Regions from separate parts of the Afipia carboxidovorans OM5 genome, predicted to be linked through region 2. Evidence: predicted binding sites of a transcription regulator. Region 2 holds the regulator's gene; the other holds the start of a gene.

Region 1 (15,511 bases), 1.7 Mb from region 2:
CGGCCGCCGCGAGTTTGCGCAGGCGCCGGACGAAGTCGAGCGCGCTTGCGGCCGAGATACTGTAGCCATGCATCACCCGCAGCGGATAGCCGCTCTGGAGGATGTGAATCCGCGCCAGCGCACGCCATGTGCCGCCGACGGCATAGAAGGCTCGCCCCTCTCCCGCCTTCAGTTGCGGCACGGTGGCGAGTTTGGTCCGCACGATCCGCGCGGCCTTCTTGATCGACTTCTGCGATGAATCCTGGAGCGCAAGGCCACCGAGCGGCAACGTTACGCCGGTGTGCACACGATGGCCGCGCACATCGATCAATTCGAGCGAGCCGCCGCCAAGGTCGCCGACGATGCCATCGGGCTTGTGCACGCCGGAAATCACGCCAAGCGCGGAGAGCTTTGCCTCACGCGCACCGGACAGCACTTCGATATGGAGCCCGCAGATACGTTCCGCCTGCGCGATGAACTCCGGCCCGTTGGTCGCGTCACGACATGCCGCCGTGGCGATCGCATAGAGGCGGCCGACCTTCATGAAACGGCAGAGCGCGCGAAAACGCTTCAGCGCAACGAATGCCTTCTCGACCTCACGCTCACCCAGCAGACCCGTGGTCTGAACGGCACGGCCGAGACCGCACAGCACCTTTTCGTTGAGGATCGGCGAGAGGCTGCGCGTCAGCTCCTCGTAGACAACGAGACGCACCGAGTTGGAACCGATGTCGATGACGCCAACGGTTTTCTCTTTCGGATTGAGGATCAGAGGCCAAGGCAGCGAAGTTGACAGCGACGTTCGCGAACGTGCAGCCGCGCCTTTTCCGTCAGCGTTTCGAGCGCCGCGTGAGCCGGCGTGGTGAGGATTCTTTGAGCGATTTTCCACGGCCGGACAGACTCGGATTCGTCATGAAGTATTTATGCACGTTGAAGGGCTCCTCACCCTTCCCGGCCTTCATACGCGTTGACGATCCATCCGGCAATAACTGCCAGCTCTGCTCGTTGTCCTCGAGGTTCGCGACCATGATCTGATCGAGCACCTGCGAGTGCACCGTGGGATTCTGCAACGGGCACAGCACCTCGACCCGGCGATCGAGATTGCGCGGCATCATATCGGCCGAGGCGATATAGACGGCCGCCTTCACATGCGGCAGCCCATGCCCCATTCCGAAACAATAGACGCGGCCGTGCTCGAGGAAGCGGCCGACGATCGACTTGACGCGAATGTTTTCCGACAGGCCCGGCACGCCGGGACGCAGGCAGCAGATGCCTCGTACCACGAGATCGATCGAGACGCCGGCCTGTGAGGCTGCATAAAGCGCGTCGATGATATCGGGATCGACCAGCGCATTCATCTTCATCCAGATCGCGGCCGGCTTGCCATGGCGGGCAAAGTCAGTCTCCGCCTCGATGTGTTCGAGGATGCGCTTGCGCAGCGTCAGCGGCGACACTGCCATCTTCTCGATATCGACGGGCTCGGCATAACCGGTGATAAAATTGAAGACGCGCGCGGCATCGCGCGCGATCACCGGGTCGCAGGTGAAATATGACAGGTCGGTGTAGATGCGCGCCGTCACCGGATGATAGTTGCCGGTGCCTGTGTGAACATAAGTCGTGAGCCCCCCGCCCTCGCGGCGCACGACGAACGACAGCTTTGCGTGGGTCTTCAGCTCAAGGAAACCGTAGACGACCTGCACACCGGCGCGCTCGAGATTGCGCGCCCAGCGAATGTTCGCCTCCTCGTCGAAACGCGCCTTCAGCTCGACCAGCGCGGTGACGGACTTGCCCGCCTCTGCCGCTTCCGCAAGCGCGCGCACGACCGGGGAGTCGCGCGAGGTGCGATAGAGCGTCTGCTTGATCGCCACGACATCGGGATCGCGCGCAGCCTGCTGCAGGAACTGCACAACGATATCGAACGACTCATAGGGATGATGGACGATCAGATCCTTCTGCCGGATCGCCGCAAAGATATCACCGCCATGGTCGCGCACGCGTTCTGGGTGACGGGGCACATAGGGCGTGAACTCAAGATCAGGACGGTCAATCCGGGTGAGCTGCGAGAGTTCGTTCATCGCAAGCAGACCGTCGACAAGCAGCACATCGTCGTCCGGTGTCGACAGCGCCCGCTGCACGAACGCGCGCAGATCTTCCGGCATCGCCGCTTCGATTTCGAGGCGGATCACCGACCCGCGGCGGCGGCGCTTCAACGCCGTCTCGAACAGGCGTACGAGGTCTTCCGCCTCTTCCTCGATTTCCAGTTCGGAGTCGCGGATGATGCGGAACGCGCCGCGGCCCGCCACCGTGTAACCGGGAAACAGCCGGCCGATGAACAGGCTCGTCGCCTGCTCGATCGTAATCATGCGCACGCTGCCGTCGCCATTTGACGGCAGGCGAATAAACCGGTCGATCTTGATCGGCATGCGGATCAGCGCGTTCATCGCCTTGCCGTCCGACTTGCGCACGAGATGCAGCGCGATAGTGAAGCCGAGGCTCGGGATGAACGGGAACGGATGCGCCGGGTCGATGGCAAGCGGCGTCAGCAACGGGAAGATGTGATGGAGGAAATGCTCCTCGATCCACTTGGTTTCCGATTTGGTGACGTCACGGCCTTCCACCAACACGATGCCTGCATCGGACAGCACCTTGTGCAGATCGCGCCAGATCGCCTGCTGGTCGGTCGCGAGCGTAAAGACAGTCTTGTTGATGAGGTGCAATTGCTCGGCCGGGGTCAGGCCATCGGGGCTGCGCTCGGCGACACCTTCACGGATCTGCGCCTTCAGGCCCGCGACGCGGACCATGAAAAATTCATCGAGGTTGTTTGCCGAAATCGACAGGAACCGGACGCGTTCCAGCACCGGGTGATCGGGATTGACCGACTCCTCGAGGACGCGCCGATTGAAATGCAACCAGGACAACTCCCGGTTGATAAAGCGCAAGGGGCTTTCGGCGATTTCTGTCAGCGGTGTCTCCGCACCATTTTCGTCTGTAGTTACAGCAACTTCCACCGCGTCCATGCCATTGCTCACGAGAATCCAGAAACCCCATTCCAGATCATCGACAAAGCCCATGACCAATCAATGACAGCTTCTCGCCTCCGTCAATAAGACGCAGGCGCATACCCGCAGATCGGATACTGGCGGATTAAGATGGATCGTAGGCGGCGGCAGCGGAAAGGGAGCTCAGAGCGGCAGGACGCCCTGCCCGCGAAACAGCGCGGCCGCGAGCGCCCGGGTGACGGGACGGCGCAACCGCAGCGCCTCCGCATCGAGTTGTTCCACCGCATCACGGGCCGCAGCAAAGGAGCGCTCGATCCGGGTCGCGAGATAGCTCACCACGCTCTCATCCACCGCCATCTGGCGGTCGGCGCAGAACTTCACCAGAAGCGCCCGCAGCAACTGGTCGTCCGGCGGCTCGACGCTCACCACCGGAATGGCGCGCAGCCGCGAGCCGGCATCGCGCAACTCGACCTCGAACGAGGCCGGTGCCGCCCGCGCGGTCATCAGCACGAAGGCGTTGGTCTCGCGCGCAAGGTTGAGAAGGTGGAACACCGCGCGCTCGTCGAAATAACCCGGCTCCAGATGCTCGACCACCAGGGCGCCGGTCGCCAGCGCCCCCGGCACATCCTGCGGCGTCAGTGCATGAGCGCCGACGATCCGCGCGCCCGCTTCAGCGGCCCAGATCGCCGCGAGATGGCTCTTGCCGCATCCTTCGGGGCCGACCAGCATCATCACCCGGTTGGTCCAGTCCGGCCAGCGGTCGATCAGCGCTAGTGCCTGCGCGTTGCTCGGCCCTTCGAGATAGTCGTCGCGAGACAGGCTTTCGGCATGCGGCAGATCGAGTGCAAGTTGGCGAGGTGGTGTCGGCATCGGCATTCTCACGACGCCTCGGGGGTGCCGACATGGCGCACCCACGCAATGAAATAGAGCGACACCGACAGCAGTGTCAGGATGGTGACGGCTGCCATCAGAATGAGGTCATAGGGCCACGCATTGAATTTGAACCCGAGCGAGGCAAGAACCAGCGCGGCAAAACCCACCTGCGCCACCGTGTTGAGCTTCGAGGCCATCAGCGGCTTCACCGGCATCGGATTGTCCATGAACCAGGACACGATCATCGCGCCGACTATCATGAAATCGCGCGACACCACGAGAATGACGAGCCAGCGCGGAATATCCCCGGTGATACCGAGCGCGACATAGATCGAGACGAGAAGCGCCTTGTCAGCGATCGGATCGAGCAGCGCGCCGAGTTCGGTCGTCATGTTGAAGCGCTTGGCGAGAAATCCGTCGACGGCATCGCTCAAGCCCGCCACCGCGAACAGGACGAAAGCGATCTGCATCTGGGACGCAGCAATCGCCCACACCACCAGCGGCACGAGGATGATACGGCCAAGCGTAATGAAATTGGGGATATTCAACGCACGCGGCCCCTCAGGCACTCCGGAACTGCACAGGGCCGAAGCAGCACTCGCCTGCCCCCGCCGCCCTCTCTAATAATCCACCCGCGCGGCGGAGGCGAGCCATTGCACCGTTTTGGAATCCGACGTAACCACCGCTCTGGTTTCAGGAAAATGGCATGAGCGAAAAACAACCCGGCCTTACCTATTCGTCCTCCGGAGTGGATATCGACGCCGGTAACCGGCTGGTGGATATCATCAAGCCGATGGTCCGCGCGACCGCCCGGCCGGGCGCCGATGCCGAGATCGGCGGGTTTGGTGGGCTGTTTGACCTTAAGGCGGCGGGGTTCCGTGACCCGGTGCTGGTCGCCGCGACCGACGGTGTCGGCACCAAGCTCAAGATCGCCATCGAGACCGGCATTCACGGCGGCATCGGCATCGACCTTGTCGCGATGTCGGTCAACGACCTCGTGGTCCAAGGCGCCGAGCCCTTGTTCTTCCTCGACTATTTTGCTTGCGGCAAGCTCGACCCGGACGCTGTCGCGGCCATTGTGGCGGGCATTGCCGAGGGTTGCCGGGAATCCGGGTGCGCGCTGATCGGCGGCGAGACGGCGGAAATGCCCGGCCTCTACCAGAAAGACGATTACGACCTTGCGGGCTTCGCGGTCGGCGCGGCCGAACGCGGCACGCTGCTGCCGCGCAAGGATATCGCCGCGGGCGACGCGCTGATCGGGCTCGCCTCCTCCGGTGTTCACTCCAACGGCTTCTCGCTGGTGCGCAAGGTGGTCGAGCGCTCCGGCCTCGCCTTCGATGCGCCCGCGCCGTTCGCCCCCGTCATGAAGCTCGGCTCCGCCCTGCTCGCGCCGACCCGGCTCTACGTGAAATCCTGCCTGAAGGCGATCCGCGAGACCGGCGCCATCAAGGCCCTGGCGCATATCACCGGCGGCGGCTTCACCGACAACATTCCGCGCGTGCTGCCGAAGACCCTCGGCGTGCGGGTCGATCTGTCCGCCATCCCGGTGCTGCCTGTGTTCAAATGGCTCGCCGCGGAAGGTAGCATCGCCGAGCTCGAAATGCTGCGCACCTTCAACTGCGGCATCGGCATGGTCGCCGTGGTCGCACGCGACAAGCTCGTCGACGTGATGGACCTGCTTGCCGAGGGCGGCGAGCGCCCCGTCATTCTGGGCGAAGTCACCGAAGCGGGCCCCGATCCCGTCGTCTATGACGGCCATCTCGATCTGGTGCCATGACCAAGCGCCGCGTCGCCATTCTGATTTCGGGCCGCGGCTCCAACATGGCCGCGCTGATCAAGGCGGCCAAGGACCCGACCTTTCCGGCCGAAATCGTTCTGGTGATGTCGAACATCGCCAATGCCGGCGGGCTCGAGCGGGCTCAGGCGGCGGGCATCGCAGCCGTCACGATCGAGAGCAAATCGTTCGGACGCGATCGCGAGGCGTTCGAGCGGGCGATGCACGACGAACTCGTCCGCCATAACATCGACCTTGTCTGCCTCGCCGGTTTCCTGCGTCTCCTGACGCCGTGGTTCGTGCAGCAATGGCAGGGCCGGATGATCAACATTCACCCGGCGCTCCTGCCCGCCTATCGCGGCCTGCACACCCATGAGCGGGCGCTTGCGGACGGCGTGAAGATCCACGGCGCGACCGTGCATTTCGTCGTCCCCGACGTCGATGCCGGACCAATCATCGTTCAGGGCGCTGTCGCCGTGCACGAGACCGACACGGCCGATACGCTTGCGGCGCGCGTGCTCGAAGTCGAGCACCAGATCTATCCGCAGGCGTTGCGCATGGTGGCGAGCGGCCAGACCTCGATCATCGGCGCGCTCTGCCGGGCAACCGGTGCCACTGCGACAGAAAAGACGCTGATCTCGCCCTCTCCGTAAGCTCTGCCGCTTTCATTTTCAGCCTCACCAAAGACAACGCCGCCCTGCCGGTGTCGGCAGGACGGCGTCATTTCAACAGTTGGCTTTGCGACCTCCGCAAGCGTCAGGCCAAGCCTGACGCCAGCAGACGGTTTTCGCTTAGGCCGGCACGGCCTCGGTTGCATGCTTGGCCATAGCGCGGCTCCGAAGTTTGGAGCCGATGACCAGCACGACAACTACGCCCAGCAACGCCATCAGGAATTCCGCGAGATCGATCGCGAAGCCGAAGGTGTTGTTGAAGCCGGCAACGGCCGAGCTCGCAGCGACGTTGAGCCCGATCTTGCCATGCAGGAGGCTCTCCAGCACCGGGTGCACAGCCGGGTCGGTCGCGATCACTTCGCCGGCGACCCAGCCCAGCAGTGCTGCGCCGAACCACACGAGCGATGGCATCCTGTCGAGGATCGCCATGATCAGTGCCGCACCTGCAACGATCAGCGGGATCGAGATCAGCAGGCCGAGGATCAGCAGCAGGATGCTGCCGTCGGCGGCTGCCGCAACCGCGATCACGTTGTCGAGGCTCATGATGAGGTCGGCAACTGCCACGATGCGAACCGCGGCCCACAGATGCTGTCCAGCCTGGACCGAATCCTCGCTGTGGTCTTCCGGCACCAGAAGCTTCGCTGCGATCGCGACGAGCGCAAGACCACCGATGAGCTTGAGGAAGGGAAGCGTCATCAGCGATGCGACGATACCCGTGAAGATGATGCGCAGGAAAACCGCGACGCCCGCGCCGAGGATCATACCCCAGCGACGCTGCTTCGGCGGCAGACCACGACAGGCGAGCGCGATGACAAGCGCGTTGTCGCCCGACAGAAGGATGTTGATCCAGATGATCTTTGTCAGGCCGACCCAGAATTGAGGCTGAGCGATCTCATCCTCGATATGGACCAGCCAATCGACAATGGAAAATGACGTTATAGCTTGGAATATCTCGTTCACCGTTTCCCCCACCATGTTGGTTGGCTGCTGGTATATTCCATACCAGAGCCATCTGGCGATACCCTCTTAACCGGTAATTTAAGGGGGGCACAGTGGTGCGCGTCAAACTGACGCGCGAAACCCAACGCTACCCCACAATCTCATTCCCGGCGAAAAACTGGGCAATTTCGACCGCTGCGGTCTCGGCGGCATCGGATCCGTGGACCGAATTTTCGCCAATGGAAAGAGCGTGAACCTTGCGGATCGTGCCATCGGCCGCCTTGGACGGGTCGGTCGCACCCATGACCTCGCGGTACTTGGATATGGCATTATCGCCCTCCAGCACCTGGACCACCACCGGTCCGGAGGTCATGAAGTCCACCAGCTCGCCGAAGAACGGGCGCGCCTTGTGGACCGCGTAGAAGGTTTCGGCCTGCTCGCGGGTCATCCGGATCCGCTTCTGGGCGATGATGCGAAGACCAGCCTTCTCGATGATGGCGTTCACGGCACCCGTCAAATTGCGTGCGGTCGCATCAGGCTTGATGATCGAAAAGGTGCGCTCGGTCGCCATGGCTTATCCTTGATGGAATGGGAAATGGAAAATGTGCGGGGCTTATAGCGGCGCCCCCGCAGCGCGGCAAGCACTCAGGCCCTTTATTCCGGCCATCGAAATAAGCCGCAACATTACGCCGATTTCATCGAAATGAACCCCGTCTGAAGACACCATCCTCGCTCCATTCACGTTGCCCTGCATAGAGTTTGGTCCTGGCCTCGAGCGCGATTTCCGGCCGGAGCATCAAAGCCAACGGCGTGCGCATCGCGCCATCGCAAGGAGAACGATCATGCTACGCAAATTGAGCCTTGGATTGGTTGCCGCATCAGCCCTCGTCATCGGCATGGCCGGAATGTCGTCGGACGCCGCCGCGCGCGGCGGGCATCATGGTGGTGGGCATCACGGTGGCGGATGGCATCATGGTGGCGGACACCATGGTGGTTGGCATCACGGCGGTGGCTGGCACCGTCGCGGCTGGGGTGGCGGCCCGCGTTTCTACGCTGGTGGCCCGTATTATTATGGCGGCTATAGCGGCTGCTACGTGCGCCGTCTGGTTCCGACGCCGTGGGGTCCGCGCTGGCGGCGCATCAACCGCTGCTACTGATTTCCGATCAATCCAGTCACGACGTTTCAGAAAAGCCCGGTCCTACCGGGCTTTTTTGTTGCCGCAGACCGGAGCGCCAGTAACCGCCCGGCTGAAGTTGGTTCCAAATCGATTTAATTTTTACGCATTGCTTACCTTCACCTCAAAAGGGCGGAAACACTTCTTGGTTCTATTCATTGGTGAGATACGATCAATTTGAATGAAATAGCGAGGAAGGTGGGCACGATGGCAAACCTTTCGATAGACCTAACGTCCGAGACCGACATCGCCCTTGACGGGCGCACGAGCCGCGCCGTTCGCGACGGCATCGGAGAGCGGCTTCGCGAGATGATGGCGCCGACAACGCCCCTGCCCCCTCGCCTGCAAGACCTCATGAGTCGCCTTCGCGACATCGACGACGCGCCCTCCATCGTCTCCGGCAGCCTGTCTCCGCGCTAGATTGATCGCTGCGCGCGGGACGGCTTGCGCTCGCGCGTCATTCCGGGGAGAACCCCGCATGCTTTCCATCCAGGACATCTCGATCCGCATTGCCGGACGCATGCTGATTGAAGCGAGTTCGGCCCAGATCGTGCCGGGCGCGCGCGTAGGCTTCGTCGGCCGCAACGGCGCGGGCAAATCCACGCTGTTCCGCGCCATTCGCGGTGAATTGTCGCTCGAAGCCGGCGCAATCACGGTTCCGCCGCGCTGGAGCATCGGCAGCCTCGCGCAGGAAGCGCCCGACGGCCCGGAAAGCCTGATCGACGTGGTGCTCAAAGCCGACACCGAGCGCCACGCTCTTCTGGCCGAGGCCGAGACCGCGCAGGACCCCGCGCGGATCGCCGACATCCAGACACGCCTCGTCGACATCGACGCCCATTCCGCTCCCGCGCGCGCGGCCGCCATCCTGTCCGGCCTTGGCTTTTCAACCGCCGATCAGGCACGCGCCTGTCAGGAGTTTTCAGGCGGCTGGCGGATGCGCGTGGCACTTGCCGCGACACTGTTTGCCGCGCCCGACCTTCTGCTGCTCGACGAGCCGACCAACTATCTCGATCTCGAAGGCACGCTATGGCTCGAAGATCATCTCGCGAACTATCCGCGCACGGTGATCGTCATCAGTCACGACCGCGACTTGCTCGATACGTCCGTCGATCAAATCCTGCATCTCGATCACGGCAAGCTCGCCCTCTACAAAGGCAGCTATTCCTCGTTCGAAGAACAGCGCGCCGCGCGCGAGATGATCGAGGCAAAGCACGCCAAGCGTCAGGCAGAGGAACGCAAGCGCCTGCAGGATTTCGTCGACCGCTTCAAGGCGAAGGCCTCGAAAGCCAAACAGGCGCAGTCGCGCGTCAAGATGCTGGAGCGGATGAAACCCGTCACTGCGCTGGTGACGCAGGACGTGAAGGAAATCCGCTTTCCCGAGCCGGAGAAAACATTATCGCCACCGATCGTCGCGCTCGACAATGTCAGCGTCGGTTACGAGCCCGGCAAGCCGGTCTTGAGCCGCGTCACACTGCGGATCGATAACGACGATCGCATCGCGCTGCTCGGCGTCAACGGCAACGGCAAATCGACGCTGGTGAAGCTGCTCGCAGGCAAGCTGCCGCCGTTCTCGGGCAAGATGGTGCGCGCCGATAAATTATCGGTCGGCTATTTCGCCCAGCACCAGACAGACGAACTCGACCCCGACGGCTCGCCTTACACGCATCTGCGCCGGCTGATGCCGGATGCGCCGGAAAGCAAGGTGCGCGCCCGCGCCGGTGCCATCGGCTTTTCCGGCAAGGCCGGCGACACCACGGTGCAGAGTCTCTCGGGCGGCGAGAAGGCGCGGCTTCTGCTCGGCCTCGCGACATTCGCGGGACCGAATCTCATCATCCTCGACGAGCCGACCAACCATCTCGACATCGACAGCCGCGCGGCACTGGCCGAAGCGATCAACGAGTTTCCCGGCGCGATCATCATGGTCTCGCACGACCGGTATCTGGTCGAGTCTTGTGCGGATCGGCTGTGGGTGGTCGCCGACCGCACCGTAAAGCCTTATGACGGCGACCTCGACGAATATCGCCGCACCATTCTCGCGCCGCAGACGCTCCCGCCCTCGCGCGAGAGGGTACGCGAGCCAAGCAAGCCGCCGCGAAGTCGGTCGGAGAAAAGCTCGCTAAAGCAGAAGATCGCAACAGCGGAAGCCGAGATCGAACGCATCGGCGGCATCATCGCCAAAATCGATGCAGCACTTGCTTTGCCTGATATCTTTCAGCGCGATCCGAAACAGGCCGCGCAACTCACCAAGGCGCGCGCGGCGGCAGAGGCTGCACTCGGCAAGGCCGAAGAGGAATGGCTTGAGGCGAGCGCATCGTTTGAAAGCGCGGACTAATGCGCACTGAAATTAGTGCCTGCGCCTTGTGGGCTTGGCAGGCTTCCTCGCGGGTGGAGGCGCCTCGACGGCATCGATGATGGTGAGCCGTCCCGCGGTAAACGTGTAGATGCCGGGCCGCGGTCCGTGCGTATAGGTCAGCACCGTCTGACGCTGGCCATGCTCATTGGCGGAAATGTTGACGTTGTCGGGCGTGCCGGCCGCGCGCGCGACGTCACACTCGGTATGGCCGAGCGCCACCGATCCAACTGGTGCAGCGACAGGCTCGCCGGGCTGCTGCTGTCCGTCGGCGTTCGCATTCGCCTGCATCGCTGCTGGCGCCATGCCGGGGCATGCGCCCTCTGCGGTAATGAGATCGTCGGGCGAAACCGGCTTGTCCGGATTCAAAGGCGGGGTCTCGAGCGACAGTGTTTTCGTGTTGAAAAGTTTGCTGGGGCGCGTGAACCATTCCTGATCCTTGAGCGAATAGTCGCTCAGCGTCCCGCCGCAACCGCTCATCAGCGGCGCGATAACCAGTATCGCCAGCGCGATCTTGATAACGCGCCGGTTCACAGGGCCCTTCGACTCAATCCCTACTCGCAAAACTGGAATCCCCGGATACTCCAATACGACCCCGTTCCCACACGCCGCACGGTGCCAACCCTGGCTTATGCGACAAGCGGCACCGTCCCTGATCCGCTTGCACCATCACTTTGCGGCACCAGAGTGGCTAACCGCAAGCGGCAAAACCAAAAGCTGGACCTATCCTTAATTGCGGCAACGCTTAAGTGCCACCGCCGTCCTTGCGCTGCCAGCGGCCGCGCTCGTCCGCCTGCCAGTAGGTTTGCTCATAGCCGCGCGCCTTGCAATCGGTCCATGCTGCACGCGCTGCCTGCAGTGCACCATCGTCGTCACCATCGAAGATCAGCACGATGCGTTGATACGCGGTGCAATCTTCCGGGACAGTGGCGCCATCGACAAGAAAGCGCACGGTCGCATCGTTCGGATTATCGTCGCGCACCGTGAGCACGACGGGTTGCTCAGCCGCATCCGACTCGCGCCATGTGCCGTGCGGCAGGAACGAGTCGTCGCGATAGGTCCATAGATGGGAATCAAGCGCCTCGGCGCGCTCTTCCGATCCCGCCTGCACCACGACGCGCCAGCCGCGCTCAAGCGATTTCTCGATGAGCGGCGGCAGCACGGCCTCAAGCCGCATGTCCTGCAAATGATAGAACAGAACTTCGGTCATGCTCGCCCCTCAGCGCCGTCATTGCGAGCGAAGCGAAGCAATCCAGTATCAAGCTTAGACCGGATTGCTTCGTCGCTTACGCTCCTTGCAATGACGCCAAGTGCAGGAAGTGCAGGTCGCCGCCTTATCGCTTCGTCTCGTAATGCTGCGCGACGAGATGATCGAGAAGGCGCACGCCGTAGCCCGACCCCCAACTCGTGTTGATGTCGGTCGCCGGTGCGCCCATCGCAGTGCCCGCGATATCGAGATGCGCCCATGGCGTGTTGTCGACAAAGCGCTGCAGAAGCTGCGCAGCCGTGATCGAGCCGCCCCAGCGTCCGGCCGCATTCTTCATGTCGGCGAACTTGGAATCGATCTGCTTATCGAATTCAGGCCCGAGCGGCATGCGCCAGACACGCTCGCCGGTGGCATCGCCCGATTTCGAAAGCCGCTCCGATAACTGGTCATTGTTGGAGAACAGACCCGCATATTCGGTGCCAAGCGCGACCAGAATGGCGCCGGTCAGCGTTGCGAGATCGACGATGAACTTCGGCTTGTGCTTCTGCGTGACGTACCAGAGCACGTCGGCAAGCACGAGGCGGCCTTCCGCATCGGTGTTGATGATCTCGATGGTCTGGCCCGACATCGTCTTGACGATATCGCCGGGACGCTGGGCGTTGCCGTCCGGCATATTTTCAACAATGCCGATGGCACCGACCGCGTTCACCTTCGCTTTGCGCGCGGCAAGCGCATGCATCAGGCCGACGACGCAGGCCGCGCCCGCCATGTCGCCCTTCATCTCCTCCATGCTGCCGGCCGGCTTGATCGAGATGCCGCCGGTGTCGAAGCAGACGCCCTTGCCGACGAACGCAACCGGCTTGTCGGCCTTGTTGGACGCACCGTTCCAGCGCATCACCACCATACGGCCGGGATGATAGGAGCCCTGCGAAACGCCGAGCAGCGCGCCCATGCCGAGCTTTTCCATTGCCTTGACGTCGAAAATCTCGACCTTCACGCCGAGCTTGCGCAACTGCGCGGCGCGGCGGGCGAACTCGGCCGGGTACAGCACATTCGGCGGCTCGTTGACGAGTTCGCGCGCAAGAACGACGCCGTTCGCCACATGCGCGTCGCGGATAAACGCCTTGCGGGCCGCCGCCACATCGGCAACCGCGACCGAGAACTGTGCGACAAGCGCTTTGTCCTTGTCTTTCGTCTTGGTTTTGTAACGATCGAACTTGTAGCCACGCAGCCGCGCGCCGACGGCAAGGGCTGCCGCCTGATGCGGCTTCATCGCGCCGCCCGGAAGTTCTGCGACAAGCGTCACCGCACTCGCGTTCGATCCGATCTTGCCGGTCGCGGTGCCGCCAAGCTTGATGAAATCCTCATCCTTCACGGAGCCGGCTTTGCCGGTGCCGACCACGATCAGCCGGGCAGCTTTCACACCCTGCGGCGCAAGGATATCGAGCGCCGAACCACTCTTGCCCTTGAACTCGGCGGCCGCGGCCGCGCGCTTCACGACATCGCCCGCGTTTACGAGATGCTTGCGGCTTGCAGGGCCGAACTTCATCGATTCATCGGTGAAAACGACGAGGACGCCCTTCGGCGCGGTAGAAAGCGGGACAAAGCCGACCTTGACGGCGTCGGTCATGGACAATTTCTCCAAACGTGGATCGTGCTGCTGAATGCTGCGGCGGGAGCCATACTATATGCGCCTCCGTACGCTCCCTGCAAAGTGGCGGAGGCAACGCCCTCACGCGACGAACGTCCCCTCCTTTTGCCGACCCTGCATCAACTCCCTTATCGTTCCGAATCGTGGCACCAAGGTCACGTGCGCAGGTTTTGTTAACCACGCCGCCCGCGCTGCCTTGGGCCAGCCATTTTATCGGCGGATCAACGGGATAGTATGAGTTATAGTGAACTCGGGCGACACCTTTCCACGGGGGATCGGGATTCCAGGAATTCCGATCCGGATCGGTGGCGTACGGGAGAGATGGGGATACCACTGCGCAATGGCGTCGATTGAGTTCGCCTGCAGGGGCGCGGCAGCGATGCCGGTCCCGGCGCTGGTCTGTCGTGCAGCGTTCCTCGGGTCGCCGCGTGCTTTCGCACGCTCCCTTTCTCCCGCACACATCTTTGCAAACGGGTGGCCGGTCGCATGCTGACCACAACGCTCGCCCGTTATTTCGCCAGGCGTTTCATCGTCGCATCCTGCGCGGTGTTCCTCGGTATTTTCCTGCTGCTCGTGCTGGTCGATTACATCGAGATGGTGCGGCGGACGTCGAGCATCCCCACCGCGTCCGCCTTCATGGTCGCGCAGACCTCGCTGTTTCGTGTGCCGCAACTGCTCGAGCGGTTGATGCCGTTCTGCATCCTGATCGGCGCGATGTCCTGCTATCTTGCACTATCGCGCAGCCTTGAACTCGTGGTGGCGCGTGCCGCCGGCATTTCAGCGTGGCAGTTCATCACCCCCGCGCTCGTCAGTGCGCTTGTGATGGGCATCCTCGCGACCGTTGCCTACAACCCGATCTCGGCGGCGATGCAGGAACGCAGCAAGGAGATGGAGGCACAACTCTTCTCCAATGGCGGCGTTCAGGATGTCGCTCAATCCTGGATCAACCAGGTGACGTCGGAAGGGCAATCCATCATCAGCGCGGCGCTCTCCCAAAATCAGGGCACCCGCCTCTCGGGTGTAACCGTGTTCCGCTTCAACCCGGACGGCAGCTTCCGCGATCGAATCGATGCCCGCGACGCCAATCTGGAGCCTGGCCAGTGGCGGCTCGGCGGCGCGCGAATCTATTCCATGACGGCCGCGCCGATTCCCCACGACAGCTTTCTGTTGAGCACCAACCTGACGCCTTCACAGGTCCGGAACAGCTTTGCCACCCCTGAGACTGTGTCATTTTGGCAACTTCCGGAGTACATCCGGTCGTCTCAAAGCTCGGGGTTGGCCACAGCAGGATACCGTCTGCAGTACCAAAAGCTGCTGGCAAGGCCGTTTTTGCTGGCCTCGATGGTGCTGGTGGCGGCCGCCGTCAGCCTGCGGTTCTTCCGTTTCGGCGGTGTCCAAAAGATGGTTTTAAGTGGCGTGGCAGCGGGCTTTCTGCTCTATGTCCTGTCGAAAGTAACTGAGGATTTAAGCAAGGCCGAGTTGATGCATCCACTCGCTGCCGCATGGCTGCCTGTCTGCGTCGGCGGCCTCATCGGCTTTTTGGCCTTGCTGCATCAGGAGGACGGGTAGTGGCTGGTTTTGCCGCCCTCCAACGACGGACGCCTGGGTTCAGGCGGCGCATGAGGCTGCGCCGCTATCGCCTTGCTGCGGCCTTCGCTCTGGTGCTCGGCACAGGCGCGATCCTCTTCACCAATGTTCCTGCCGCGGTTGCTCAGGGTCGGTTCGTCTACAACCGCCGCCCGCCGGCACCGCCGCCGGTGAAGGATCCGAACGCCAATAGCGGGCAGATGCTCGTGAAGGCGCTTGAGATCAATTACGACTACAACAACAACCGCGTCGCCGCCGTCGGCAACGTGCAGATCTACTACAACGGCTCGACGCTCGAGGCCGACAAGG
Region 2 (15,511 bases):
CCATCAGGGTTGCGAGGAAATGCAGTCTGGGGCCGACGCGCTTCAAGCCGAACAGCATGACGCCGAGAAAGCCTGCCTCGAGGAAGAATGCGGTCAGCACCTCATAGGCCATCAACGGCCCGATCACGGGGCCGACCTTGTCGGAGAACGCTGCCCAGTTGGTGCCGAACTGGTAGGACATCACGATGCCGGAGACGACGCCCATGCCGAAGGCGATCGCGAAAATCTTCAGCCAGTAATTGAAGAGGTTGATGAAGACTTCGCGCCCGGTCCACAGCCAGAGGCCTTCGAGAACGGCGAGATAACTTGCAAGGCCAATGGAAAAGGCCGGAAACACGATGTGAAACGACATCGTGAAAGCGAATTGAGCACGGGCCAGATCGATTGCGCTGAAGGCGTCCATCGTCGCGATATTCCGTTCAACCCGGCGCAGATCATAAAGCGCGACGGGAAGGCGTCAACAGCAGCCGGGCTGCATGGCAGGGACTGAATAAGGGCGGGGCTGGCGAATATCCGCCATCGTCTATCAAACGTGTCTACTGAGCGTCGATGCGGCGGAAGCCATTCCATAAGGCTGTCGCCGCACCAGACATCAGAACAGACAACGCGCGGCCGGTCTGAAAGTTGCCATTGAGCGACAACCGCGGCAGCGCCGTGAGATGATCGACATGGCCGGGAAACAGCATGCCGGGCCGCGTCGTCACCGCAGTATCGAAGCCGAGCGTGGTGGCGATGTCGAATTCGCGCCGTCCCGCAGCCGCTTTGTCCCCATAGGGATAAGCAAAATGCCGGACAGGACATTCCAGTGCGTCAGCGATCCGCTCGCGGCTTGCGACGATCTCGTGCCGGGCCTGCTCGGCGGTCTCATGAGCGAGATTGCAGTGGCTTATCGTATGCGCACCGATGGTCACGAGCGGATCGGCGGCGAAGGCTTTTAGCTCGTCCCACGATAGACATAACTCGCGGCTGATCGTCGCGTCGTCGATGCCGCAGCGCCGCGCCAGGGCGCCGATGGCGGCATTGATGTCGTGGTCGGTCGGCAAGCTGCGGAAATGGTCGTGCAGGCGGGCGAAGGCGGCCTGCTTCTCGGCCGCGGTTGCCGTCTCGATGCGGGTCTCAATGCCGTCGATCGGCACAGTGACCGCCTCGCTGCGGGCAAGACAGCGCTCAAGCGCAACCCACCACAGCCGTCCGGTGCCGGCGGCGAAATCGCTCGCGACATAGACCGTCATCGGCGCCTCGAACCGCCGCATGATCGGCAGCGCGTAGTCGCGGTTGTCGCGGTAGCCGTCGTCAAAGGTGAAGACGGCGAACCGGCGGGCAAACTGCCGCGTGGCGAGCCGGTGCCGGGCCTCGTCCAGGCTGACGATATCGATGTCGTGGGCGCGCAGGTTCTGGAGCGTCGTCGCGAGGAAATCCGGTGTGATTTCAAGATGCCGGTTCGGCTGAAATGCCGCGGCTGAGGCGGGCCGCACATGGTGCAGCATCAGAATGAAGCCGACGCCGCCGGTAAGGGGCTGCAGCAGCCGATAGACGCCGGTCGATGCCATCGTTTCGAGGCCGAGCCGGATCACCATGCTGCGGAGCTTTTTCATGGACCTTTCCAAGGGGGACACAAAGGCGGTTTGTGGCAGAATCGGTTGAAGAATAGGTTATCCAGAGTCGCGTTCAGGATTGATGCGCGCAACGGCATCTTCCAAATTGACACCGCCGCAAGGGTTTGATTTTTCTCATGTCTCCATACTGAAGGGTGGGAATGAGCGCGTTTTCCGACTGGGTGCGGCGGTGGTGGCCGGGGGTAATCCCGCTGGCGGTGCTGTGGGTTGCGGCGGCCTGGACGGGAACCGGGCCGGTCGAGCAGCAATTAACGGCCCGCACCGGGGCGGTGCTGAAAGAATCGGTGCTGGACAAGACCCAGATCGAGGTGTCGGGCCGCGACGTGCGGCTGTCGGCCGATGCGTTCTCCGAACAGGGCCGCCGGGCGGCCGTCGATCAGGTTGCGAGCGTGCCGGGTGTGCGGCTCGTGCGCGACGAGACCCAGTTGATTGCGGAAGTGTTTCCCTTCAACTGGTCGGTCGAACGCGATGTCGTCCATGTGACGCTGAGCGGCAATGCGCCGCTGCCCGCCATCAAGGCACGGCTTCTCGAGGCTGCGCGCAATGCCGCGAATGGCGCCGAGGTGGTAGACCAGATGGCGCTCGCGCGCGGTGCGCCGGTGCGCTTCGATGCCGCGGCGCTTCTCCTGATCGATCAGGTGTCCAAGCTCAAGGAAGGCCGCCTGTCGCTTGCCGGCACCAAGGTGGAGTTGACGGGTCTTGCGCGTGAGATCGGCGGGCGCGAGGCAATCTCGGCGGCGCTGAAGAATCTTCCCGAGGGTTACACGGTCGAGAAGAACGACCTGCGGGCGCCCCCCTATCTGTTTCAGATCAACAAGGATCCTGTGGCCTCGACGCTCGTGCTGAGCGGATATGTGCCCGACAACAACGCTCACGCCGCCATCGTCAACGCGATCACCCGCAAGTTCGTCGGCGAGAAGGTGGAAGACAAACTGAAGGCGAGCGCAGGCGCGCCGCAGGGGTTCATGGCCGCGGCGATGCTTGCGTTGAAGGGGCTGTCGCGGCTCTCGACCGGCACGCTGACGATCCAGGACCGCAACATCAAACTGACGGGCGATGCGCTTTATCCTGCAGCGAGCGAGCAGATCGGCGAAGAGCTTGCCTCCAAGCTGCCGCAGGGCTGGAAACAGCAGGCCGAACTGTCGGTGAAACCGATCGCCGCGCCGGTGAATGCCACGATCTGCCAGCAATTGCTGGGCGGTCTGCTCGGGAAGGGAACAATCCGGTTCGAGACCGGGAAGGCAGTGATCGATCCGGATTCGGTCGGCCTTCTCGATCGTCTGGTGGAGGTCGTCCTGCGATGCTCGACATCGCAGATCGAAATCACCGGCCACACCGATAGTAATGGTGACGCGGAGAGCAACCTTGCGCTGTCGAACCGTCGCGCGCAGTCGGTTGCCGACTATCTGATCAAGGCGGGCGTTCCATCCGAGCGCATCACCGCGATCGGCTTCGGCAGCGGCCGGCCCATCGCGCCCAATGATACTGAAGAAGGCAAGGCGCAGAACCGCCGCATCGAATTTCTGGTGAAGTGAGATGAGTTTTCTGGTGGCCTTCAACTGGGGATGGATCGCGGGCGCCGCGGCACTTGGCTTCGCGACGGGCTGGGTTTCGCCGATCTCCCGTGTCCGCTCCCAGACCCGCGTCAACCTGCGCTGGACCATTGCAGTCGTCATTGCCCTGGTGGCACTGTCATTGTCGCGCCAGTTGCCGGGGCGGCCGGGCTACTGGCTCGATCTTGGCCTGGTCATGTTTGGTGCCTATCTCGTGGCGGCCTGTGTCGGTTCCTGGCTGCGCTATGTGCTTTTGGTTCGGCCGGGGATGACCCGCAGCGATGAAACCTGAGGCCACTCAGGCCTCTGCGACGGTCAGTCACGGCGCGCCGCGAGCCTTACGCTTTATCTCGCGATCCCGCGAGCGGTCTGCTAGGACGATGCCGGGGACGGAGAGGCTTTGAGGATTTGATGCTTGATTTCCTGCGCAGGACGTTGGCGTTTCTGCGAGAAAAGCAAATCCTGCAGAAGCTGGGCGTCGTGCTGAGCATCACGGTCATCTGCTTTGCCCTCTACATTCTCTATCAGATGCTGAGCGACATCGATCTCGATGAGCTGCTCAAGGCGTTGCGCGGGACCGAGGTGAAAACGGTGCTACTCGCCGGATTGTGCGTTGCGGCGGGATATTTCACGCTCACCTTCTACGATTTCTTTGCACTAAGGGCGATCGGCAAAACCGAGATTCCCTATCGGGTCGCGGCATTCGCGGGCTTCACCAGCTACTCGATCGGCCACAATGTCGGCGCCAGCGTCTTCACCGGCGGCGCGGTGCGCTACCGGATTTATTCGTCGTGGGACATGACCGCCATCGATGTGGCCAAGGTCTGCTTCCTCGCCGGGCTCACCTTCTGGCTCGGCAATGTGGCGGTGCTCGGCATTGGCATCGTCTATCACCCCGAAGCGGCCTCATCGATCGACCAGCTTCCGATCTGGCTGAACCGTGTCCTCGCCATTGTCCTGCTCGCGGGCCTCGTCGGCTATGTCGCCTGGGTGTCGTCTCGCCCGCGCCATGTCGGGCGCGGAAGCTGGACCGTGGTGCTGCCCGGGGGCCCGCTGACCCTCGTGCAGATCATGATCGGCATCATCGACCTCAGCTTCTGCGCGCTTGCGATGTATATGCTGATGCCGAATGAGCCCCATGTCGGCTTCGTCGTCGTGGCGGTGATTTTTGTCACCGCGACGCTGCTCGGCTTTGCGAGCCACTCGCCGGGCGGGCTCGGCGTGTTCGACGCGGCCATGCTCTACGGCCTCACGCACTTCGACAGCCAGTTCAACAAGGAAGAACTGCTGGCGGGGATGCTGCTGTTCCGGGTGCTTTATTACATCACACCGTTTATGATTTCGGTCATGCTATTGTTGCTTCGGGAAGTCATTCTGGGCGCTCTGGCGCGGCGGAGACCGTCGGGCCCGCACAGGCATGACGATATCTCGGCACCAGGCCCTTCATGACGGTCGATGCATCTCCTCCTCCGTTCTCCAAGCCGTACTGGCTGCAGCAGCTCCGGCGCTCCAGCCTCGTGATCCTGGTGGCCGGCATCTCGCTCGCGACGCTGGTGCTGATGCATGACCTGAAACTCTCGAGCGCCGTCCTCGTCTTCTTCTGCATCGCGGGCGTCGCCATGGTGCCGCTTCAGATGCAGGCCAACATGCCTGCGCGTGGGGCAGGCGGCGGCGAGCAGATCACCGAGGGAATGGCGGTGCGTGCCGTTATTGCGGCGATGCCGGAGCCGACGGTGCTGCTCGATCGGGTCGGGCGCGTCCTCCATCTGAATGCGCAGGCCGCGCAGATTGCGCCGGCGTTGCGCCATCGGGAGTTGGCGCTGTTCGCGCTCCGCTCGCCGGAAATCATCGCGGCACTGCGCGATGCGATCGCGACGCGGGAGCCGCAGCGGGCGACCTATGTCGAGCGCGTGCCGGTCGAGCGCTGGATGGAGCTTGCGGTGACGCCGCTGCAGGTGCCGACGGAATTCGGCGGGATCGACAACTGTTTTCTGATGACATTCCGCGATCAGACGCCGCTGCGCCGGGCTGAGGAAATGCGCGCCGACTTTGTGGCCAACGCAAGCCACGAATTGCGGACGCCGCTCGCCGCTCTGTCCGGCTTCATCGATACCCTGCAGGGCCCCGCGCGCGATGACCCCAAGGCGCGGGAGCGGTTTCTCGGGATCATGCACGCTCAGGCCACCCGCATGGCGCGGCTGATCGATGACCTCTTGTCGCTCTCCCGCGTCGAACTCAGTGCCCATGTGCGCCCCGAGGCACGGGTCGATCTCGTCGCCATCCTGCGGCAGGTGGTCGACGGGCTCGAAGTGCTGGCGGGCGAGCGCGGCGTCGTGATCGAAACGCAGTTGCCGGAGGGGCCGGTCTTCATTTCCGGCGATACCGAAGAACTGCTGCGGGTGTTCGAGAACCTGATCGAGAACGGCTTGAAATATGGTGCCTCGGGCGGCCGGGTCACGGTATCACTCACACAAGTATCGCCGGACGAGGGGACGCCGGAGGTTCGCGTCGCGGTTCGCGATTACGGTCCGGGCATCGCGCCGGAGCATCTGCCGCGTCTCACCGAGCGATTCTATCGTACCGATGTCGGTGACAGCCGCGCCCAGGGCGGCACCGGTCTTGGCCTGTCGCTCGCCAAGCATATCGTGAGCCGCCACGGCGGGCGACTGTTGATCGAAAGCGTTTTCGGAAAAGGGGCGACTTTCACCGTTTGTTTTCCACCGTTCAAGTCGCGGACCGACACTTAAATCGACATGATTTCAAGTGCTTGCCGCTGTCACAGCGCTGTCATCCAACCTTTATAAAAGCTCCATGGGGCGCCTCTAAAGCGACCGCCGCGGGCCGAATTGGTCCTCGCTGACCACATGGAGAGAGCCAGTGAATTTCTTCAAAACCATCGTCGCTGCCGGCTTCGTTGCCGCCTCGGCGTCCGCCTTTTCGCTCCCGGCGATGGCGGCTGACATCACCGGTGCGGGCGCGACCTTCCCGTTCCCGGTCTATTCGAAATGGGCCGATGCCTACAAGAAAGAGACGGGCAACGGCCTGAACTATCAATCGATCGGCTCGGGCGCCGGCATCAAGCAGATCCTCGCCAAGACCGTGACCTTCGGCGCGACCGACGCGCCGCTCAAGGCCGATAGACTCGATAAGGACGGCCTCCTGCAGTGGCCGATGGTGATGGGCGCGATCGTTCCCGTCGTGAACGTCGAGGGCGTGAAGTCGGGTGAACTCGTTCTTTCGGGCGAAGTGCTTGGTGACATCTATCTCGGCAAGGTCACCAAGTGGAACGACCCGGCGATTGCCAAGCTCAATCCGAACCTGAAGCTTCCCTCCGATGCGATCGCGGTGGTGCGTCGCTCCGACGGTTCGGGCACCTCGTTCAACTTCACCGACTATCTGTCCAAGGCCAATGCCGAATGGAAGTCCAAGGTCGGTTCGGGCACTGCCGTCGAGTGGCCGGTGGGTGTCGGCGCCAAGGGCAACGAAGGTGTTGCCGGTAATGTCGGTCAGACCAAGAACTCGATCGGTTATGTCGAGTATGCTTATGCCAAGCAGAACAAGCTGACCCACGTGGCGCTGATCAACAAGGCCGGCAAGACCGTGCAGCCGACCATTGCGTCGTTCCAGGCTGCGGCCGCCAACGCCGACTGGGCGCATGCACCGGGCTACTACGTGATCCTGACCGACCAGCCGGGTGAGACCTCCTGGCCGATCACTGCGGCGACCTTCATCCTGATGTACAAGGAGCCGGCCGATAAGGCGGCGTCCGCCGAAGCCATCAAGTTCTTCAAGTGGGCGTTCGAGAAGGGCGGCAAGATGGCCGAGGAGCTCGACTACATCCCGATGCCGGACTCGGTCGTGAAGCAGATCGAGAAGACCTGGACCTCCGAGATCAAGAGCTGATCGGGGAATTCGGAAGGAGCGCCAGGGCGCTCCTTCCTTCTCCGATACCCGCTGCGGAAGGGTGTTTTCCGCAAGGCTTCCGGACAATCAGGCGTTGCAGGAAATAGGGGATTGGCGTGGTGGACATGGCCGTACATGCTAGTGCGATGGAGTCGGCAGGCCCCTATGACCGCACCCGTGCGCTGAATGCTTTCAAGCTTGGCGACCGGACGTTCTATTGGACCACGCGCATCTGCGCGCTCCTGGTTCTGCTGCTGCTCGGCGGCATCATCATTTCGCTCATTGTCGGTTCGTGGCCCGCGATCGTGGAGTTCGGCGGCGCGTTTCTGACAACGCAGCGCTGGGCACCATCCGCCGATCCGCCGGTCCTCGGCGCGCTGAGCCCGGTCTACGGCACGATCCTGACTTCGGTCATCGCCATGATCATCGCGATCCCGGTCGGTATCGGCATTGCGATTTTCCTCACCGAGTTGTGTCCGATGTGGGCGCGCCGGCCGATCGGCATGGCGGTTGAACTGCTCGCCGGCATCCCCTCGATCATCTACGGCATGTGGGGCTTCTTCATCCTTGGACCGTTCCTCGCGAACACGATCCAGCCGTTCTTCATCAATCTGTTTGAGGGCGTGCCGATCCTTGGCTCCATTTTCGGCGGCCCGCCGTCTTACCTGAGCCTGTTCAACGCCTCGTTGATCCTTGCGATCATGGTGCTGCCCTTCATCACCGCGATCTCGCGCGATGTGTTCGCGACCGTGCCGCCGGTGTTGAAGGAGGCCGCTTACGGCGTCGGCTGCACCACCTGGGAGGTCGTGCGCCATGTCGTGCTGCCCTATACGCGCGTCGGCGTCATCGGCGGCGTCATGCTGGCGCTCGGCCGTGCACTCGGCGAGACGATGGCGGTGACCTTCATCATCGGCAACTCGTTCCGCATCTCGCCGTCGATCTTCGCGCCCGGCACTACGATCTCCGCGGCGATCGCAAGCGAATTCGCCGAGAGCGACGGTCTGCATCAATCGAGCCTGATGCTGCTCGGCCTGCTGTTGTTCGTGCTGACGTTCTTTGTGCTCGCCGCCGCGCGGCTGATGCTGCTGCGTCTGCAGAAGAAGGCGGGGAGCTGAGCCATGAAACAGACTGATAATAATCAGACCGTTAATCCGATTTATGCCTCCCGCCGCCGCCGTGATTTTGTCATCCGCGTGCTGTGCTTCGGGGCTGCCGCGTTCGGTGTTTCCTGGCTCGCGATGATCCTGTTCACGCTCATTTATAATGGCCTTGCCGGGATGAGTTGGCAGCTCTTCACCCAGAACACGCCGCCGCCCGGCGCTTCCGAAGGCGGCCTTTTGAACGCCATCGTCGGCTCCATCATGATGACCGTGATCGGCGTCGGTGTCGGCGCGCCGATCGGCATGTTCGCGGGCACCTATCTTGCCGAGTACGGCAAGCATGATCGTCTCACGCCGGTGATCCGATTCATCAACGATATTCTGCTCAGCGCGCCCTCGATCATCATCGGCCTGTTCATCTATGGCGCGGTCGTGGTCCCGATGGGCGGGTTCTCGGCGCTCGCGGGGTCGCTTGCGCTCGCGGTGATTGTGATCCCGGTCGTCGTGCGCACCACCGAGGACATGCTGCTGCTGGTGCCGAATTCGCTGCGCGAGGCGGCATCTGCATTGGGCCTGCCGCGCTCGCTCGTGATCAAGCGCATTGCCTATCGTGCCGCGCGCGCGGGCTTGATCACCGGCATTCTGCTGGCGACCGCGCGCGTTGCCGGTGAGACCGCACCGCTTCTGTTCACCGCGCTGAGCAATCAGTTCTTCAGTGTGGACCTGACCCACACCGTCGCGAACCTTCCCGTCACCATCAACAACTTCGTGCAGAGCCCCTACGCCTATTGGAAAGAATTGGCGTGGAGCGGCGCACTGCTGATCACGTTTGCCGTGCTGGCGCTGAATATCGGGGCGCGACTGATCGGCGCTGAGAGGACCGTAAAATGACCGACGTATCTTCGCTCGCTGCCGCCGGTTCCCGTCCGGCTGTCCCGCCGCCCGTGATCGATCTCGACGTGCCGGCCAAGGTCGCCGTTCGGAATCTGAATTTCTATTACGGCCAGCACCACGCACTGAAGAACATCAACCTGTCGATCGCCACCAACCGTGTGACGGCCTTCATCGGCCCTTCGGGTTGCGGCAAGTCGACGCTGCTTCGCATCTTCAACCGGATGTACGATCTCTATCCGGGCCAGCGCGCGGAAGGCAGCGTCACGCTCGACGGTACCGACATTCTCGATCCGCGGCTCGACCTCAATCTGCTGCGGGCGCGGATCGGCATGGTGTTCCAGAAGCCGACGCCGTTTCCGATGACGATCTACGAGAACATCGCTTTCGGCGTTCGCCTCTATGAGAAGATCTCCAAGTCGGAGATGGACGGCCGCGTCGAGCAGGCGTTGCGCAGCGGCGCACTGTGGAACGAGGTGAAGGATAAACTCGGCGCGAGTGGTCTCAGCCTCTCCGGCGGCCAGCAGCAGCGGTTGTGCATTGCGCGTACCGTTGCGGTGCGGCCCGAGGTGATCCTGTTCGACGAGCCGTGTTCGGCGCTTGACCCGATCTCGACGGCGAAGATCGAGGAACTGATCGCGGAACTGAAGAAGGACTACACCATCGCGATCGTCACTCATAACATGCAGCAGGCGGCCCGCTGCTCGGACTACACGGCGTTCATGTATCTCGGCGAACTCGTCGAATTCGACGAGACCAGCCGAATCTTCACCTCGCCGGCCGACCGCCGCACCCAGGATTACATCACCGGACGCTTCGGCTAACGGCTTTGGTTTCGGAGAACTAAGATGGCTTTTGAACACACCGCGAAAGCGTTCGACGAAGACCTGCAGGAGCTCGCGCGCCTCGTTGCCGAAATGGGCGGCCTGGTCGAGCGGCAGATTGTGGATTCGGTTGTCTCGCTTACCCGCCGCGACATCAATCTGAGCCTCCGCGTCGTCAACGCCGACGTCGAACTCGACAAGCTGCAGCACATGATCGAAGAGCGTGGCGTGCTCACCATTGCGCGCCGCCAGCCGATGGCGGTCGATCTGCGCGAGATCGTCGGCGCGCTTCGGGTTGCGACCGACCTCGAGCGGATGGGTGATCTGTCCAAGAATATCGCCAAGCGCGTTGCCGCGCTCGACAGCGACTTTCATCCGCTGAAGCTGATTCGCGGCCTCGAGCACATGACCGATCTCGTGCAGTCGCAGGTCAAGGCGGTGCTCGATGCCTATGCCGCGCGCGACGTGCCGGCTGCGATGGCGGTCTGGAAGGGCGACGAAGAGGTCGATGCGATCTGTACCTCGCTGTTCCGCGAACTCCTGACCTACATGATGGAAGATCCGCGCAATATCGGCTTCTGTATCCACCTGATGTTCTGCGCGAAGAACATCGAGCGGATCGGCGACCATGCAACCAATATTGCCGAAACGGTGTTCTATGTCGTCGAAGGGCAGCCGATCGGCGGCGCGCGCCCGAAGGGTGACATGACGAGTTTCTCGAGCACATCTTCGGTCGGATAAGGAAGGCTAAGACTGTCTATGAGCGCACGAATTCTGGTCGTCGAAGACGAGGAGGCGTTAGCGACGCTGCTTCGCTACAATCTCGATGCGGAAGGTTACGACGTCGAAACTGTGGCGCGCGGCGACGAGGCCGACACGAGGCTGAAGGAGCGCGTGCCCGATCTTGTCGTTCTGGACTGGATGCTGCCGGGCCTGTCCGGCATCGAGCTCTGCCGCAGGCTGCGGGCGCGGCCAGAGACCAAGCAACTGCCGATCATCATGCTGACCGCGCGCGGCGAAGAGAGCGAGCGCGTCCGCGGGCTTGCGACCGGCGCTGACGATTACATCGTCAAGCCGTTCTCGGTGCCGGAGTTGCTGGCGCGGGTGAAGGGCCTGTTGCGACGTGCGAGCCCCGAGCGGGTCGCAAGCGTGCTGATCTATGGCGACATCGAACTCGATCGCGAGAAGCGCCGTGTGGCGCGCTCCGGCCGTCCGATCGATCTTGGGCCGACTGAATACCGGCTTCTTGAGTTCTTCCTGCAGCATCCGGGGCGCGTGTTCAGCCGCGAGCAGTTGCTTGATGGCGTCTGGGGCCGCGACATCTATATCGACGAGCGGACCGTCGACGTGCATATCGGCCGGCTGCGCAAGCTGCTTAATCCCGGTGAGGAGCAGGATCCCATCCGCACCGTGCGCGGTGCGGGCTATGCGCTCGACGACCGCTTCGCCAAGGCGACGGAGTGAGCTTGTAAGGCGCGCGCGAAGCGACGCAATCGAGCATCGTCTCGCGTGACAAGCGTTCTGCCGACAACCCTTCACCAAAAAACAATGCCCGGCATCTAGCCGGGCATTTGTCTTGTGATCGCAATCTGTGAAGGCGCGCGCTTCTAGCGTCCCGTCTTCGGCTGGGAGCGCCGGCGGTCGCCTGCGGGCTGATAGGCAATGCGCGAGTGATGCGCGCAATAGGGGCCGCCGAGCGTTTTGCCGCCGCAGAAGAAGAACTCGGTGCTGCCGGGATCGCCGACCGGCCAGTGGCAGGTATCCTCGGTAAGTTCGAGCAGCGTGCGGCGCTGGTTCATCGGCACCACGTTGTCGAAGGCAATCGGATCGGGCTCGGCCTCGACCTCATAGGAATGGGCGAGCGCGGTGTTGCCGCGCGCCATCGGCCGGCTGATCCGCATCATGTGCTGCGCCGGGCGCACCTTGCGCTGGCGGGGTGCCGACGAGGAGGGGCTCTTGGCGCGGCCCGACAAGCCGAGCCGGTGGACCTTGCCGATGACGGCATTGCGGGTGATGTTGCCAAGTTCGGCGGCAATCTGGCTTGCGGAAAGGCCGGACTCCCACAATTTCTTGAGCTGTTCGACGCGATCGTCGGTCCAATTCATCACCGTCATCGCTCTGATCCTTCTCTGTCGTGGCCGGGGTTTGAATCCGGCACTCCGCGCGATGGTTCCGAAAACCTCTGTTGTCAGAATCCCTTAGCTCTCGCCGGTTGGAAGAACCGGGCGCTTGGCAGCTTCGGGAAAACAGAAGTTGGGACGCCGCACGAGATGTCGTAGCCAGTGAAAAGAACGCTACAATATGGCGTGACTCACGCGCAAGAGTCCCGCCCCGCAGTCCACATGTTCCGGGCGCGATGATGCACATCAAATTGCGGCGATGTGCGGCTTAAGAGCGGATGGCCGGAAGGCGCGCGCGGGCGCTTCTGCCGTGTTGACAGCCAAGACGTGCGGAGAGGATAATCAACGGGTGCCGCCCGTCGAGGCGGCATGTTTCTTTTTCGGACCGTTCCTGACCGGGAGAATCTCCTGCTCCCGGTAAGTGTGACGTCCGTCCTGTCAGGTTGCCATGACCACCAACACGACGTCTCATCTCATGCCGGTCTTTGCCCGGGTCGATCTCGCTTTTGAACGCGGCGAGGGCGCGTGGCTGATAGCGACCGACGGAGAACGATATCTCGATTTCACGAGCGGCGTCGCCGTCAACGCGCTCGGCCACGCTCACCCGCATCTCGTTGCGGCGGTGCAGGCGCAGGCCGCAAAACTGTGGCACATGTCGAACCTGTTCCGCAGCCCAGATGGCGAGAAGGTCGCCGCGCGGCTTTGCGAGAACAGTTTTGCGGACGAAGTATTCTTCGCAAATTCCGGCGCCGAGGCGCTCGAATGCGCGATCAAGGTCACGCGCCGCTATCATGCGCGCAAGGGCCATCCGGAGCGCTACCGCATTATCACTTTCGAGGGCGCCTTTCACGGCCGTACGCTCGCGACGCTGGCTGCCGGTGGCCAGGAAAAATATCTCGACGGCTTCGGCCCCAAGGTCGAAGGCTTCGATCAGGTGCCGCTCGGCGACATCGAAGCGGTCAAGAAGGCTATCGGGCCTGAGACGGCGGGCATTCTGATCGAGCCGGTGCAGGGCGAGGGTGGCGTGCGCGAGCCGTCGCATAGCTTCTTCAGGGCGCTGCGCGAGCTTTGCGACGACAAGGGCCTGCTCCTTGTATTCGACGAAGTGCAGACCGGCATGGGACGCACCGGCGAACTGTTCGCCTACAAGCGGCTTGGCGTTGAGCCCGACGTGATGGCGCTGGCCAAGGCGCTCGGCGGCGGCTTTCCGATCGGCGCTTGCCTCACGACACGCGAAGCAGCCTCGGGCATGACGGCCGGCAGCCATGGCTCCACCTTCGGCGGAAATCCGCTGGCGATCGCGGCTGCGAGTGCGGTGCTCGATGTGATGCTGGCACCGGGCTTTTTCGACCATGTGAAGCGCGCTTCGCTTGTCCTGAAGCAGAAGCTCGCCTCGATCATCGACCGCTATCCCGGCGTGCTGCGCGAAGTGCGTGGCGAAGGCCTGTTGATCGGATTGCAGGCGGCGCTGCCTGCGCCGGATCTGATAGCAGCGCTGCGCGATGAAAAACTTCTGACTGTCGGTGCCGGCGAGAACGTCGTGCGGCTGTTGCCACCTTTGATCGTCACCGAATCCGAAATCGAGGATGCGGTCGGGCGGATCGAGAAGGCGTGCGCGCGTCTTGCGCAGGATTTGCCGGACGCGCCCCGCAAGGAGAAGGCTGCATCATGAGGAATGGGACCAACACCAAGCTGCGGCACTTTCTCGACCTGTCCGAACTGCCGACCGAGGACCTTCGCGCGATCCTCGATGCCTCGCTTGCGATGAAGAAGAACCTCAAGGCGGGTCATCCCGATCGTCCGCTCAAGGACAAGACGCTGGCGATGATCTTCGAACGGCCCTCGACGCGCACCCGCGTGTCGTTCGAGGTCGGCATGCGCCAGCTCGGCGGCGAGGCGATCATGCTGACCGGGCAGGAGATGCAGCTCGGCCGTGGCGAGACATTTGCCGATACCGCGCGTGTGCTGTCGCGCTTCGTCGATATCATCATGATCCGCATCCTGAGCCATGATGCGCTGACCGAGATGGTGGAGCACGCGACCGTGCCGGTGATCAACGGCCTCACCCGCCGCTCGCATCCGACGCAGGTGATGGCGGATGTCATGACCTTCGAGGAGCATCGCGGGCCGATCAAAGGCCGCACCATTGCGTGGACCGGCGACGACAACAATGTGCTCGCCTCGTGGATGCACGCTGCGGAGCGCTTCGCGTTCACCCTGCGCGTTGCGACGCCGCCGGAGCTTGCGCCAAAGAAGGCGCTGAAGGACTGGATCAAGGCGACGCAAGCATCGATTGTGCTTGGCACCGATCCCGTCGAGGCAGTGCGCAATGCCGATTGCGTCATCACCGACACCTGGATGTCGATGGGCGACAAGGATGCCGAGCAGCGCCACAATCTGCTCAAGCCTTATCAGGTGAATGAGAAGCTGATGTCGCTTGCCAAGCCCGATGCGATTTTCATGCATTGCCTGCCGGCGCATCGCGGTGAGGAGGTCACGGACGACGTGATCGACGGGCCGCAGTCTGTGGTGTTCGATGAGGCGGAAAACCGTCTCCACGCGCACAAGGGCATTCTCGCCTGGTGCCTCGGCGCGGTCGGCTGAACGACGGCCACGCTTTGACCACATCTGGGCCGCGCTTGAATCGCGGCCCGTGCTTCCTAAATTGCGGTCTTGCTTTCAGAGCGTTTTCAGCGAAGCGGGAACCGGTTCGCGTCAAGAAAACGCGTCAAAATAAGAAGAGTGGTGGTTCGAGAGGTTCGCTTCATTGTCTCAGCGAGTCCTTCAAGCGAACTTCGGATTCAGGACACGAGAAAAGGACGCCTTATGGCGGATCAAGATGCTATTCGCGCACCGTCGGCTGTTCCGGTCGACGATGCGGTGCTTCCGTTTGAAGTCAGCGCGCTCGATATCCGTGGCCGGCTGGTCAGGATGGGGGCTGCGCTCGACGATATTCTGATGCGTCACGATTATCCCGCGCCGGTCAGCAAGCTGCTTGGCGAGGCGATCGTACTGACGACGCTGCTCGGCTCGTCACTGAAATTCCATGGCCGCTTCATCCTGCAGACCCAGACCGACGGGCCGGTGTCGATGATCGTCGTCGATTTCATCGCGCCGGATCGGCTGCGCGCCTATGCACGCTTCGACAAGACGCGCCTCGCGGACGGCCTCAGCGCAGGCGAGTTGCTCGGCCATGGCCACCTTGCGATGACCATCGATCAGGGGCCGGAGATGAGCCGCTATCAGGGCCTCGTTGCGCTTGCGGGCGGCTCGCTCGAAGACGCCGCGCATGAATATTTTTTGCGCTCGGAGCAGATTCCGACGCGCGTGCGCTTGGCTGTCGGCGAAGAGCTGCGCGGTGGCGGCGACGGCCCGACGCATCGCTGGCGCGGCGGCGGTGCGCTGATCCAGTTCCTGCCGAAAGCGCCGGAGCGGGCGCGACAGGTCGATCTCGATCCCGGCGACGCGCCGGAGGGGAGCGTCGCTCATGCGATCGACGAGGAT

What was found. The regulator PhoB, encoded in region 2, activates phosphate uptake and scavenging genes when phosphate is short. The targets are predictions, from matches to a motif close to TGTCATNNANCTGTCAT.
Region 1: the regulator PhoB is predicted to act here: its motif matches at 3,046-3,062, upstream of OCA5_RS08590 (RNA degradosome polyphosphate kinase).

The regions. Positions count from the first base shown of each region.
Region 1 covers NC_015684.1:1,827,656-1,843,166, reverse strand. Annotated here, with positions in the region: gene ppx (exopolyphosphatase) at 1-745, opposite strand, end outside; gene OCA5_RS08590 (RNA degradosome polyphosphate kinase) at 807-2,993, opposite strand; gene OCA5_RS08585 (P-loop NTPase family protein) at 3,159-3,851, opposite strand; gene OCA5_RS08580 (CDP-alcohol phosphatidyltransferase family protein) at 3,854-4,396, opposite strand; gene purM (phosphoribosylformylglycinamidine cyclo-ligase) at 4,555-5,625, shown strand; gene purN (phosphoribosylglycinamide formyltransferase) at 5,622-6,275, shown strand; gene OCA5_RS08565 (YjbE family putative metal transport protein) at 6,414-7,253, opposite strand; gene ndk (nucleoside-diphosphate kinase) at 7,381-7,803, opposite strand; gene OCA5_RS18760 (hypothetical protein) at 8,075-8,389, shown strand; gene OCA5_RS08550 (hypothetical protein) at 8,615-8,827, shown strand; gene OCA5_RS08545 (ABC-F family ATP-binding cassette domain-containing protein) at 8,886-10,739, shown strand; gene OCA5_RS08540 (hypothetical protein) at 10,752-11,291, opposite strand; gene OCA5_RS08535 (DNA polymerase III subunit chi) at 11,503-11,967, opposite strand; gene OCA5_RS08530 (leucyl aminopeptidase) at 12,092-13,594, opposite strand; gene lptG (LPS export ABC transporter permease LptG) at 14,102-15,184, shown strand; gene OCA5_RS08520 (LPS-assembly protein LptD) at 15,235-15,511, shown strand, end outside.
Region 2 covers NC_015684.1:3,478,517-3,494,027, reverse strand. Annotated here, with positions in the region: gene OCA5_RS16595 (cytochrome ubiquinol oxidase subunit I) at 1-403, opposite strand, end outside; gene OCA5_RS16590 (polysaccharide deacetylase family protein) at 537-1,595, opposite strand; gene OCA5_RS16585 (OmpA family protein) at 1,757-3,151, shown strand; gene OCA5_RS16580 (hypothetical protein) at 3,153-3,461, shown strand; gene OCA5_RS16575 (lysylphosphatidylglycerol synthase domain-containing protein) at 3,581-4,618, shown strand; gene OCA5_RS16570 (ATP-binding protein) at 4,615-5,916, shown strand; gene pstS (phosphate ABC transporter substrate-binding protein PstS) at 6,047-7,072, shown strand; gene pstC (phosphate ABC transporter permease subunit PstC) at 7,198-8,187, shown strand; gene pstA (phosphate ABC transporter permease PstA) at 8,191-9,063, shown strand; gene pstB (phosphate ABC transporter ATP-binding protein PstB) at 9,060-9,887, shown strand; gene phoU (phosphate signaling complex protein PhoU) at 9,912-10,628, shown strand; gene phoB (phosphate regulon transcriptional regulator PhoB) at 10,647-11,351, shown strand; gene OCA5_RS16535 (GcrA family cell cycle regulator) at 11,495-12,001, opposite strand; gene OCA5_RS16530 (aspartate aminotransferase family protein) at 12,456-13,679, shown strand; gene argF (ornithine carbamoyltransferase) at 13,676-14,611, shown strand; gene OCA5_RS16520 (Hsp33 family molecular chaperone) at 14,834-15,511, shown strand, end outside.